DNA from 2 places in the Paenalkalicoccus suaedae genome. Region 2 is predicted to be linked to the other one. Evidence: a T-box and tRNA genes for the amino acid it is inferred to sense, from the RefSeq annotation. Region 2 holds a T-box; the other holds one or more tRNA genes.
What was found. A T-box is a leader RNA that pairs with one kind of tRNA and senses whether it is charged. The one in region 2 lies ahead of tyrS (tyrosine--tRNA ligase), so its partner is inferred to be a tRNA-Tyr.
Positions count from the first base shown of each region.

Region 1: it encodes a tRNA-Tyr, which carries the amino acid that the T-box ahead of tyrS (tyrosine--tRNA ligase) is inferred to sense. The anticodon was not compared.

Region 1 covers NZ_CP041372.2:2,752,182-2,758,645, forward strand. Annotated here, with positions in the region: gene FLK61_RS14750 (Lrp/AsnC family transcriptional regulator) at 1-42, opposite strand, end outside; gene FLK61_RS14755 (DUF6612 family protein) at 251-1,141, shown strand; gene FLK61_RS14760 (NADP-dependent glyceraldehyde-3-phosphate dehydrogenase) at 1,474-2,919, opposite strand; tRNA gene FLK61_RS14765 (tRNA-Lys) at 3,425-3,500, opposite strand; tRNA gene FLK61_RS14770 (tRNA-Glu) at 3,516-3,590, opposite strand; tRNA gene FLK61_RS14775 (tRNA-Asn) at 3,617-3,691, opposite strand; tRNA gene FLK61_RS14780 (tRNA-Ile) at 3,697-3,773, opposite strand; tRNA gene FLK61_RS14785 (tRNA-Gly) at 3,791-3,864, opposite strand; tRNA gene FLK61_RS14790 (tRNA-Arg) at 3,891-3,967, opposite strand; tRNA gene FLK61_RS14795 (tRNA-Gly) at 3,984-4,058, opposite strand; tRNA gene FLK61_RS14800 (tRNA-Gln) at 4,066-4,140, opposite strand; tRNA gene FLK61_RS14805 (tRNA-His) at 4,161-4,236, opposite strand; tRNA gene FLK61_RS14810 (tRNA-Trp) at 4,257-4,330, opposite strand; tRNA gene FLK61_RS14815 (tRNA-Tyr) at 4,337-4,420, opposite strand; tRNA gene FLK61_RS14820 (tRNA-Asp) at 4,442-4,517, opposite strand; tRNA gene FLK61_RS14825 (tRNA-Ser) at 4,540-4,632, opposite strand; tRNA gene FLK61_RS14830 (tRNA-Met) at 4,644-4,720, opposite strand; tRNA gene FLK61_RS14835 (tRNA-Ala) at 4,747-4,822, opposite strand; rRNA gene rrf (5S ribosomal RNA) at 4,832-4,948, opposite strand; rRNA gene FLK61_RS14845 (23S ribosomal RNA) at 5,072-6,464, opposite strand, start outside.
Region 2 covers NZ_CP041372.2:2,639,189-2,645,652, forward strand. Annotated here, with positions in the region: gene rpsD (30S ribosomal protein S4) at 1-444, shown strand, start outside; gene FLK61_RS14235 (hypothetical protein) at 493-786, opposite strand; gene tyrS (tyrosine--tRNA ligase) at 965-2,245, opposite strand; T-box leader at 2,302-2,505, opposite strand; gene FLK61_RS14245 (transglycosylase domain-containing protein) at 2,667-5,786, shown strand; gene FLK61_RS14250 (GNAT family N-acetyltransferase) at 6,381-6,464, shown strand, end outside.

The DNA.
Region 1 (6,464 bases), 110 kb from region 2:
TTTTTCTATTAATAATAGTAGCTCTTTTTCTTTATTAGTCATTCTAATTCCCTCCGCAAAACAATTTCGACTTTTTCATTTATTCTACACGAGCAACGGGTGATATTCTAGACTCTTCCCCTCTTTTCCTCCTTAAGAATGAAAATGGTCTAGACAAACTGGCTTAAATTTGTCAGAATTTGAGTATGGGTGAAACTTATAGGAAAGAAAATCGTATCTATAGGTAGACCCACTAAATGGAGGTTATAACATGAAAAAGCTTTTAGTATTATCTGGAGTATCTTTACTTACTCTAGCAGCATGTAACACAGAGGACGCGCAGGACGTCGAGTCAATCTTAACGTCATCTATTGAAGCGATGGAAGAAGTAGAATCATATGCGGCAGATATGGAAATGACACAAACAATGGGCATGGGGGACGGCGAGTCTCTTACAATGACATCTACTGGCGAAATGATCATGTCAAACAACCCATTAGCTCTTGAGCAACGCATGGAGATGGACATGGGTGAGATGAACATGGGCGAAGGTCCAATGGCTTACACAGCCTACTTCTCTGAAGAGGAAGGATTCTTTATGGAGGAGCCAACGTTAGGTGGTTGGATCAAGCTACCTGAGTCTGAGATGGATGCAATTCTACAAATGGAGCAAATGAGCCCACAGGAGCAATTACGCCCACTCCAATCGTACATTTCTGAGCTAAGCCTAGAAACAACGGATGATGAGTACATCATTACGCTATCTGGTGAAGATATCGACATGAACGCGTTCATGCAGGAATTCCAAGGCCTTGGAGTAGAAGGAATGGATGAAATGATGGAAGTTATGGAAGAGATCGATGTAAGCAGCTTAAATTACGTAATCCACATTGACAAAGAAACAAATTATCAAACAGAAGCACAAATCGACATGGTTATGTCTATGGACATGATGGGTCAATCGTTTGACTCTGAGCAAAGCATCCACATGCTATTCCGTGACTTTAACGAAGTAGGTCCAGTTGAAATTCCTCAAGAAGTTATTGATAACGCGCAAGACCTAGAGGACATGATGGACGCGGAAATGGACTTCGAGATGGATGAAGACATGGAAATCGAAATGGAAGAAGATGTTGACGTAGAGGAAGATACAGAAGAGTAATTTCTAGATGGTCGTTTTAAGTAAGTCCCTATCTTAACTGGTAGGGGCTTTTTTTAATTTTGAATGACACACTTGATTATGCCTCTACTTTGCTTTGCACGTGGCTGGTACTTCGTTTGGGAGTTCTGGTACTTCGTTTGTTCCTTCTACCGTGTTTACTATTAAAACCTATTTGAACCAACTGCCAGCCAACTATATGCAACCACTATCTCCAACATAGTTACGATAAGAAGTGTATTTCTTATCTTTTTCTAACTAAAAACAGGAATCGACTAAAATACAAGTCGATTCCTGCTATATTCTCAAGCAAAGACTCTAAAAGTCCTCACAAATTATAGATTTAAAACGATAACTTTGTCACGCAGCATGGAGTCGATACTACGTCCAATTCCTTGTACCCCTTGACCAGAGTTCTTCACTCCTAAGAATGGGAAGTGGTCAGGCCCACGTGATGTCTTACCGTTAACTTGAACAGTACCTACGTTTAGCTTATCTGCAATAGTAAATGCGTTCTCTAAGTTTTTCGTAAAGATACTTGCTTGCAGGCCATACTGGTTACGTCGCTCAAGAGCAATTGCTTCTAGCTCATTGTGGATACGCATAACTGGTAGGACAGGTCCAAACTGCTCTTCCCACGCAACATCCATTTCTTCAGTAACATTATCTAACAGAGTAGGTCCGAGAAGGTTTGCTTCTTTCTTACCTTCCACTACTACTTTCGCACCTTTAGAAGTAGCGTCTTCAATAAGGCTTGTAACGAAATCAGCAGACTTTTGATCGATCATAGGTGTTACATCTGCTTCTTCACTTGATTTACCTACCTTTAGCGCGGAAATACGTTCTTTTAGCTTTTCAACCAGTTCATCAGCTACGCTGTCTACAACCATGACACGCTTAATAGCCGTACAACGCTGTCCAGAGTAGCTTAATGCGCCGTTAACGATCTCTTTAGCAGTCTTATCAAGGTCAGCATCCTCAAGTACGATAGCTGGGTCTTTACCACCAAGCTCAAGTACGACTGGAATCATCGATGCTTTCTTCGCGATGTGCTGACCTGTCGCAGTACCACCAGTGAACGTGATCATATCAATTTTCTCGTGTGTGACAACAAAATCACCAATTACAGATCCACGTCCCGTTACTACGTTTAATACGCCTTCAGGTAATCCAGCTTTTACTAATGCTTCGATCATTAATAGACCACTAATCGCACCTTGTGTAGCAGGCTTGAATACTACCGTATTACCTGTGATTAATGCTGGTGCAATTTTTGAAGCCGCTAAGTTAACAGGGTAGTTAAATGGCGCGATGGCAAGTACAACGCCATGAGGCACTTTTTGTACCATTGCCTTTGTAGCTTTGGTTGCTCCAGGGAATGCATCTCCTTGAATGAAGCTACCATGCGTACGTAATCCCTCTTCAGCCGTATGACGAATCAATTGCGCCGTTCTTTTTACTTCACTTTTAGCTGCAGAAAGCGTCTTTCCTACTTCAAGGTGAATCATCTCACCAATCTCATCCGTCATCTTCTCAAGCTCAGTCGCCCATCTATGCAGTAGCTCAGAACGCTCATAGCCTTCTGTTGCTTCCCAATTTTCTTGGACATCAGCTGTTTTATTAATCGCTGCATCAACCTCATCTTGACTTAATGCAGGAACCTCACCAACTAAAGAGTTGTCATCAGGAGAATAGATCTTGACAGTCTCTCCGTTCGCACTGCCTACCCATTCATTATTTACTAGTGTATTATATTTACTGTTAAGTTGACGTAAAGCCATGTAACTCACTCTCCAATCTTTGTAATGCTTTTAATTAAACCATGTGAAAACTCTTACAAACAACTACTTTGCTCAAAATAAGCTGATTTTTAACGTTCTTTATATGAGTACTGTCCGTCTAATAGAGACAATATTCAGAAATTATCTAACATGTTTCGGTGCACTAAATTTCTACTATAATAATTACGAGCTAGTATATGTCGTTCGTTATAGTGTATCATATACTCCATTATGACAAGTATTTACTCTATTGCTAATTAATTTGACTAGAGGGGTAAGCGCGCTTGTTAAGCCCTCTCCTCTTTCTTTTATCAGAAAAATTTGCTTCATCGTTCGCTTCGATTAACGATTATAATTTCTTATTTACGACTATGCATAAGCTGTATAAGATTGTTCGCTATAATAATAAACCGATGTCCGACAAAATGAATCTTCTCAATAGAATTTTCTTCTTTAAGACAACAAAAAACCTTATCTCTAATGAGATAAGGTGAAAAGTTAAAAATGGTGAGCCATGAAGGACTCGAACCTTCGACCCTCTGATTAAAAGTCAGATGCTCTACCAACTGAGCTAATGGCTCTTATTAAAAATAAGATGGTGACCCGTACGGGATTCGAACCCGTGTTACCGCCGTGAAAGGGCGGTGTCTTAACCACTTGACCAACGGGCCATAGTTATCGCTTATTATTGGGAAAATGGCTCCACAGGTAGGATTCGAACCTACGACCGATCGGTTAACAGCCGATAGCTCTACCACTGAGCTACTGTGGAACAAATGGTGGGCCTGAGTGGACTCGAACCACCGACCTCACGCTTATCAGGCGTGCGCTCTAACCAGCTGAGCTACAGGCCCATTAATAAGCATAAAAATGGAGCGGGTGATGAGAATCGAACTCACATCATCAGCTTGGAAGGCTGAGGTTTTACCACTAAACTACACCCGCGTAGTTAAAGAAATATGAAATTAAAATGGCGCGCCCGAGAGGAGTCGAACCCCTAACCTTTTGATCCGTAGTCAAACGCTCTATCCAATTGAGCTACGGGCGCGTATATGAGTATCTTCTGGAGCGGAAAACGGGATTCGAACCCGCGACCCCCACCTTGGCAAGGTGGTGCTCTACCACTGAGCTATTTCCGCAAGTAATTGGCAGGGCTAGCAGGATTCGAACCTGCGAGTCACGGAATCAAAATCCGATGCCTTACCGCTTGGCTATAGCCCTTCATTACTATAAGGAATAAATGGGGCGACTGATGGGAATTGAACCCACGAGTGCCGGAATCACAATCCGGTGCGTTAACCACTTCGCCACAATCGCCGCATTACTATAAAATTAATTGGCAGGGGTAGCAGGAATCGAACCCACATCAAAGGTTTTGGAGACCTTCGTTTTACCGTTAAACTATACCCCTAAAAGCTGGTGGAGGGGGGCAGATTCGAACTGCCGAACCCGAGGGAGCGGATTTACAGTCCGCCGCGTTTAGCCACTTCGCTACCCCTCCACGTATAAAGTTGAAATAAAATGGCGGTCCCGACGGGAATCGAACCCGCGATCTCCTGCGTGACAGGCAGGCATGTTAACCGCTACACCACGGGACCACTTACTAGTTTTTAAAAATAATGGCGGAGGAAGAGGGATTCGAACCCCCGCGCGGTTTGACCCGCCTGTCGGTTTTCAAGACCGATCCCTTCAGCCAGACTTGGGTATTCCTCCGAGTAAATATTTGGTAGCGGCGGAGGGGATCGAACCCCCGACCTCACGGGTATGAACCGTACGCTCTAGCCAGCTGAGCTACACCGCCAAATAAACCAATTATTAAAATGTATATGGTGGAGCCTAGCGGGATCGAACCGCTGACCTCCTGCGTGCAAAGCAGGCGCTCTCCCAGCTGAGCTAAGGCCCCATATGTACAGCCCAGCAACGTCCTACTCTCACAGGGGGACAGCCCCCAACTACCATCGGCGCTAGAGAGCTTAACTTCCGTGTTCGGCATGGGAACGGGTGTGACCTCTCTGCTATCGTCACTAGACTATGATTTCTTGCTCCGCTGTGCGAATCAAGAAAGATAAAGGTCGTTGACCTTTCAAAACTGGATAGTGAACATGTAGAAGAAGAATCGTCTTAGTTGACGCCTTCTGTAAAACTATATATCTTGGTTAAGCCCTCGATCGATTAGTATCTCTCAGCTCCGCATATCGCTATGCTTCCACACGAGACCTATCTACCTCATCATCTCTAAGGGATCTTACTCACTATAAGTGATGGGAAATCTCATCTTGAGGGGGGCTTCATGCTTAGATGCTTTCAGCACTTATCCCGTCCACACGTAGCTACCCAGCTATGCTCCTGGCGGAACAACTGGTACACCAGCGGTGTGTCCATCCCGGTCCTCTCGTACTAAGGACAGCTCCTCTCAAATTTCCAACGCCCGCGACGGATAGGGACCGAACTGTCTCACGACGTTCTGAACCCAGCTCGCGTGCCGCTTTAATGGGCGAACAGCCCAACCCTTGGGACCTACTTCAGCCCCAGGATGCGACGAGCCGACATCGAGGTGCCAAACCTCCCCGTCGATGTGGACTCTTGGGAGAGATTAGCCTGTTATCCCCAGGGTAGCTTTTATCCGTTGAGCGACGGCCCTTCCATACGGTGCCGCCGGATCACTAAGCCCGACTTTCGTCCCTGCTCGACCTGTATGTCTCGCAGTCAAGCTCCCTTATGCCTTTGCACTCTGCGAATGATTTCCAACCATTCTGAGGGAACCTTTGGGCGCCTCCGTTACTTTTTAGGAGGCGACCGCCCCAGTCAAACTGCCCACCTGACACTGTCCCTGAACCGGATCACGGTTCGAGGTTAGAATGTCAAAACAGCCAGGGTAGTATCCCACCAATGCCTCCACCGAAGCTAGCGCTCCGGTTTCCAAGGCTCCTACCTATCCTGTACAAGCTGTTCCAACATCCAATATCAAGCTACAGTAAAGCTCCATGGGGTCTTTCCGTCCTGTCGCGGGTAACCTGCATCTTCACAGGTAATATAATTTCACCGGGTCTCTCGTTGAGACAGTGCCCAAATCGTTGCACCTTTCGTGCGGGTCGGAACTTACCCGACAAGGAATTTCGCTACCTTAGGACCGTTATAGTTACGGCCGCCGTTTACTGGGGCTTCAATTCAGAGCTTCTCCCGTAAGGGATAACCCCTCCTCTTAACCTTCCAGCACCGGGCAGGTGTCAGCCCCTATACTTCGCCTTGCGGCTTCGCAGAGACCTGTGTTTTTGATAAACAGTCGTTTGGGCCTATTCACTGCGGCTCTCTCGGGCTTGCACCCTAATAGAGCACTCCTTCTCCCGAAGTTACGGAGTCATTTTGCCGAGTTCCTTAACGAGAGTTCTCCCGCGCGTCTTAGAATTCTCTTCCCGCCTACCTGTGTCGGTTTGCGGTACGGGCACCAGCTTTCTCACTAGAGGCTTTTCTTGGCAGTGTAGGATCGGGAACTTCGCTACTAAATTTCGCTCGTGATCACAGCTCAACCTTACGGTAGACGGATT
Region 2 (6,464 bases):
AAGCAAAAGCTTCGTCACATGTACGGAATGAATGAGCGTCAGTTCCACAAATTATTCGAAATCGCTGGTAAAGCAGACGGTATCCACGGTGAGAACTTCATGATTCTTCTTGAGTCTCGTCTAGATAACCTCGTTTACCGCTTAGGTCTTGCTCGCACTCGTCGTGCAGCACGCCAGCTAGTTAACCACGGTCACGTAACTGTAGAAGGATCTCGCGTAGACATCCCATCTTTCCGCGTGAAGCCTGGTCAAACAATTGCACTTCGTGAGAAGTCTCTAAACCTAGACGCTGTTAAAGATGCTCTAGAAGTAAACGACTTCGTTCCTGGATTCCTTGAGTTCAACGAAGACAAGCGTGAAGGTACGTTCGTACGTTACCCAGAGCGTTCTGAGCTTCCAGCTGAAATCAATGAGCAGTTAATCGTTGAGTGGTACTCTCGTTAATAGCTTGTTACTAAAAACGCTAGCCAAATGGCTAGCGTTTTTTTGTGTCTAGAAGTATAAGAAAAAGGATGATAGTAGAGTAAGAATAGCCCCTACAAAGAAGGGTGTGATAAATGGTACGTTATTATTCCCCTGCTTCTTGCCAACGTACGCTCCATTCGAAGCTTGAGATGTAGCCGCTTCCCCGAGTGATGATGCTCCTCCACCCCATGCGATGAAGCCACCAACTATACTTGCAATGAAAACGACGTTTGCCAATAGAAAATCGAAGAAATAGGAAATGCCAAATGATATCCCGTATAAAACAGCGATCATTCCTATTACTTTTAATGCATAGTTCATATGTATACGTCTCCTTTCCTTTTTACTTAGTAACATATACGAATTATCTCATGAAAAGTTCCCTTAAAATAGGAATTTGCTTCATTCGATTGGTAGTGACAGTTAACCTGTATGTGTACATGAAAAAAGGCACCTCCAATTTCTATGGAGAATGCCTTTTTACATGAACATAATTCGCTTATGCTTGTGCCCAATTAATTAAGAAGAACTTCTTTTTACCACGTCGAACAATCGTGAATTGACCATCTAACTTATCCTCAGCAGCGACCATTTTTTCTAGATCCTGATGACGATCTCCATTCACGTATACAGCTCCGTTCGTGATATCCTCTCTAGCTTGACGCTTCGAAGGCGATATCCCCGCCGCCACTAGTAGGTCCACTAATAGAATCTCTTCCTCATGAACATCATAAGAAGGCACCTCCTTAAATCCTTCTTTAATTTCTTTCCCAGTAAGCTCCTTTAAATCACCTTTACCGAACAATGCAGCGGAGATATTTTGAGCGGATTGAAGCGCCTCTGCTCCATGTACGAACGTTGTAAGCTCTTCTGCTAAACGCTTTTGAGCTGCTCGTTCATGCGCTCGCTCTGCCACTTCTACCTCAAGCTCACTAATTTCTTTCTCATTTAAGAAAGTAAAGTACTTTAGGAATTTAACAACGTCACTATCCTCTGTATTTAATAGGAATTGATAAAACTCATACGGAGATGTTTTTTCTTCGTCAAGCCAAATAGCATTTCCTTCGGTCTTACCAAACTTCGTTCCGTCTGACTTGGTTACTAGTGGAATCGTGAAGCCAAATGCTTTTGGTTTTTCTCCTTCTTCTTGTCCGTTCATGCGACGAATTAGTTCAAGTCCTGCTGTGATATTGCCCCACTGGTCACTACCGCCGATTTGTAACTTGACGCCCGCTTCCTTATTAAGGTGATAAAAATCGAACGATTGTAGAATTTGGTAGCTGAACTCGGTAAAGGAAATACCGTCTTTAATACGTGACTCGACAGAATCCTTCGCAAGCATGTAGTTAACACCAAAATGCTTTCCTACATCGCGTAAAAAGTCGATGACAGACAGTTGCCCAATCCAGTCATAGTTATTAACAAGCGTTGCTTTATTTTCGCCAGTAAAATCGAGATGACGCTCTAATTGACCGCGGATCTTATCACTGAAGTGTTGCACGACTTCGCGCTCGTTTAGGGTGCGCTCCGCTTTTTTTCCACTCGGATCACCGATGAGCCCTGTCGCCCCACCTACTAATGCTACTGGCTTATGACCAGCTAGCTGAAAACGACGTAGCATAATGATCGTTAATAGGTGACCGATGTGGAGGCTATCTCCAGATGGATCGAATCCACAGTACAACTTCACTGATTCTGATTCAAGTAATTCTGCCAATCCTTTTTCGTCTGTACTCTGATTTACTAACCCTCTAAACTGTAGATCTTCTAATAATGTCATTTCTTCACCTCATTAAAATAGTTTATTGCACAAAAAAGCCCCTTGCCTATAGATAGACAAGGGACGAATTATCGCGGTACCACCCTAGTTAAGAGACATTGCTCTTCACTCGATATAGCTTATCGCGCTACTGACGTTCTATGTTTCCATAGAAATGCTCAAAGGACGTAATTCACGTTGGCCACTACACTGGTTCTCAGCACCACCAGCTCTCTTGAGTAGGAGGACCACAGCTACTGCTTCCTTTTCATTGCACATCATATATCCATAGTCATTTATACACAAGTATCGGCTCGATGTCAATATCGTGTGTGTGGAATTGGTCACATTCTTGTCGAACCTTATGATAATTACTACTAGACACCTATATGTAAGGAGGGTAATTGTGCTATAATATGGAGGACTTTTAGGAGGTTAAACTATGAGCAACCCATCTCGATTTTCTTTCTTTCAACGTCGTGAAGCGAAGCTCGTTACGAAGAGCGTTCGCGTAACGTCTGCTGTTTTTTGGAACTTATTCTTATTATTCTTCACACTTGGTGTCATTATGCTTGCCTTTGTTGGTGGCGCAGCAGGCGGGTATTTTGCCTCGCTCGTTGAAGATGAGCCAATTCGCTCATTTGAAGATATTGAGCGAGAAATTTATGACTACGAAGAATCGACAGAATTATATTTTGCAGGTGATGATTATTTAGGCGACTTACCGAATCCGATTGAACGTCGGGAAGTTAGCTTAGATGAAATCTCTGAGCATTTGATTCATGGTGTTATTGCAACAGAGGATGAATATTTTTACGAGCACGATGGCATTGTACCAAAAGCTTTATTCCGTGCGGTATACCAAGACTTCTCTAATGCTAGCACGCAAACGGGTGGTAGTACACTCACCCAACAATTAATCAAAAACCAGATTTTAACGAACGAAGTTACCCATGACCGTAAGGCCGTGGAGATTTTGCTTGCCATGCGAATTGAACAACACCTCGAAAAGGATCAGATTTTAGAGGCATATCTAAACATCGTTCCTTTCGGTAGAAACGCCTCTGGTCGTCAAATAGCTGGCGTGCAAGCAGCGGCACAAGGTATTTTCGGTGTGGATGTGAGTGAGTTAAACATTCCACAAGCAGCATTTATTGCAGGTCTACCCCAAAGTCCTTTTGCCTACACACCATTCGATGGTAATGGAGATGTAAAAGAGGATTTAGACTCCGGTTTAAATCGAATGGAGACCGTATTAAGTCGTATGCTTTCACGTGGGTATATTACAGAATCCGAATACGAAAATGCTTTACGTTACGATATTCGGGCAAACTTAACGGAGCCTGAATCAAGCAGTATTCAAGACTACCCTTATGTCGTAGATGAAGCTCGTCTTCGTGCGATGGAAATTTTAGTTGATATCTTTATGGAACGTGACGATGTCAACCTCGATGAGATTGAAGATACGGAATCAAGACAGCTGTACTTCCAACGCTATTGGGAAGAAGCATCTAGATCGATTTCGAGAGATGGATATCGCATCCATACAACGATTGATCGAGACATTTATGAGGCTCAAGAAGCAGCCGTAGAAGCTTTTACATTCGATGATAGAAGCGCTGGATCTGTGACAAACGAGGACGGCGAAGAAGTTCCTGTATTCGACCTTGAGCAGGTTGGATCGATGCTGATGGATAACCGCACTGGTGCCATTATTAGCTTTATTGGTGGACGCGATTATTCTTACGAGCAACAAAACCACGCATTTTACAAGCCAATGCTCGGCTCAGGTACGAGAAGAAATACAGGTTCGACTATGAAGCCGATCACGTATTCTATTTTAATGGATCAGGGGAGATTGCAACCTGGATCTATAACACCGGATTTCCCTTATGACTATGAAACGAATGGTAATCCAGTTTACAATTTCAACAACCGTTATGCCGGCATTGTAACTCTTCGTGAAGCGTTACAACGCTCTTTCAACACTCCTGCAGTAAGGACGTTTTATCCTTCTATAGGTGAAGAAGCTACTTATCAAAAAATGGTGAGATTCGGATTTGGTCCTTATTTATCAGGCTACTTGAACGAGTCAACTCCATTAGGTACAGTTGGCACAAGTGTGGAAGTTAATACAGCAGCTTTCTCCACGTTTGCTAACGGAGGAAATCGACGAGAAACGTATATGATTTCTAAAATAGAAAATTCTAGTGGAGAAGTATTATTCGAACACGAGAACGCTCAAACAGAAGTTATTTCTCCACAAACTAGTTATTTAATGCTCGATATGATGAGAGATGTATTGGCTGGATCTGGTACAGCATCAAGACTGCCAAGTATGTTAAACTTCTCAACTGACTTAGCTGGTAAGACTGGTACATCTAACTCATTAATTGACTATTGGTTTGTAGGAACAAACCCTAACTTCACAATGGGTATTTGGGTAGGTTATGGTGACGAGAGCGTTCGTTTATCTAATGAATTCAATGGTCAAAGCTACGGCGCTCGAATTCAACAGCTCTGGGCTTCCTTAGCTAATGCTGCTCATGAGATTGATCCAGAATTTATGGATCCTGAAGAATCCTTCACACAGCCTGAAGGTATTGTCAGTCAAACAATCTGTGGTATTTCTGGTTTATTACCATCTGACCTATGTCGCGAGGCAGGTCTTGTAACGACTGACTTATTTAACGCTGAATTTGTCCCTACTCAAGTAGATGACAGCTTAGAAAGAGTTCAATATGTCACGATTAACGGGGAATCGTATCGTGCATTAGAGTTGACTCCAAGTGAGTTTACTCGTTCAGGGGTCTCTGTTGACGAAGAGTACTTTGACTTTGCAGGCGGTGACATGTCAGACATTATCCCTGACGGATGGGACAATATCATTCCTGATAGAGAGGCGCCAAATAACGGACGTACTCCAGGAGCACTTGCTTCCGTTAACACGGGTAGTGGCAACGTAGTCTGGGGCGCGCACCCTGACAATGATATTGTCGGATATCGCGTGTATCGTTCACAAAGCTCTGGCGGAAGCTATTCTGTTGTAGACAGCATTCGCTCTGGCGAAGATTTACGTTACTCTGGCGGCTCTGGATCATACTACGTAACAGCTGTTGATTCTGCTGGTCGTGAATCAAGCAGAAGTAATACGGTCATGGTAGGGTCCTTCTCTTCTCCGGACTCTGGTAGCGGTGGATCCGGAGGTTCTGGAGGTTCTGGCTCATCAGACAATGATGACTCAACCAATAATAACGATGCACCAGAGTCTGGCGACGGCTCCTCAAACGGAGGAGGTAATAATGGCGGTGATAGCAACCCTGGCGACGGGGACTCCGACGGCGGTGCTAACACTGGTGGCAACAGCGGAAATGGCAATCCTGGCGGAGGTAATTCCGGTGGTGGCAACTCTGGCAATCCTGGAGGCGGTAACGGCGTCGGGAACAGCAATCCTGGTGGTGGCAATTCCGGGAATCCTGGTGGTGGCAACGGCGGCGGGAACTCCGACGGCGGAGATGCTAATTCCAACGTTTCTAATGTGAACAACTCATCTAACAATTAATGAAAAGTAAGGCTGGGACAAAAGCAATTATGCTGTCCCAGCCTTTTTTATGTTCAACACAGGCCTTGATATGTTCCTAATTTGGATTTTATGTGCTTTATTTGCAAGTTATGGACTTTGCTCTCTTTTGGCATGAGGTTATGTTCCCTATTTGAATTTTATGTGCCTTCTTTGAAAGTTATGTTCCTCATCCAGTTTTAATGTGCCTTATTTGCAAGTTATGGACTTTGTCCTCTTTTGGAATGAGGTTATGTTCCGCATTTCGTAGTTATGTTCCCTATTAACATATTATGTGCCTTATTTCTCCTTTATGGACTTCGTACTCCACACAACACAAGCACCGTTTAGAAAAACCAAACCAGCATTGCAAAGATTTACTTATGCTCTAGAAGCAGCCTGTTAATGATCCGCTCATCCCTTTCAATCATTTATAAAGTCACTTCAATAACCCGTTTTCCCTTCCAATTAGCAGAAAAGCCTCCCTCCCCCTTAACGCTCTATCTACCACAAATAATCGTCCCACCTTAACATCTTTAAGAGGAAAATATATGGTATAGTTATGGTAGTTCGCTTAGAAGAAGGTGGGGGGATTTCATGAAGCATAATAAGACATTTCACTCTGTTACTATTCGTGCAAAGGATGGCAAGGAGTTTATTGTAGAAGGTCCCATATCACGT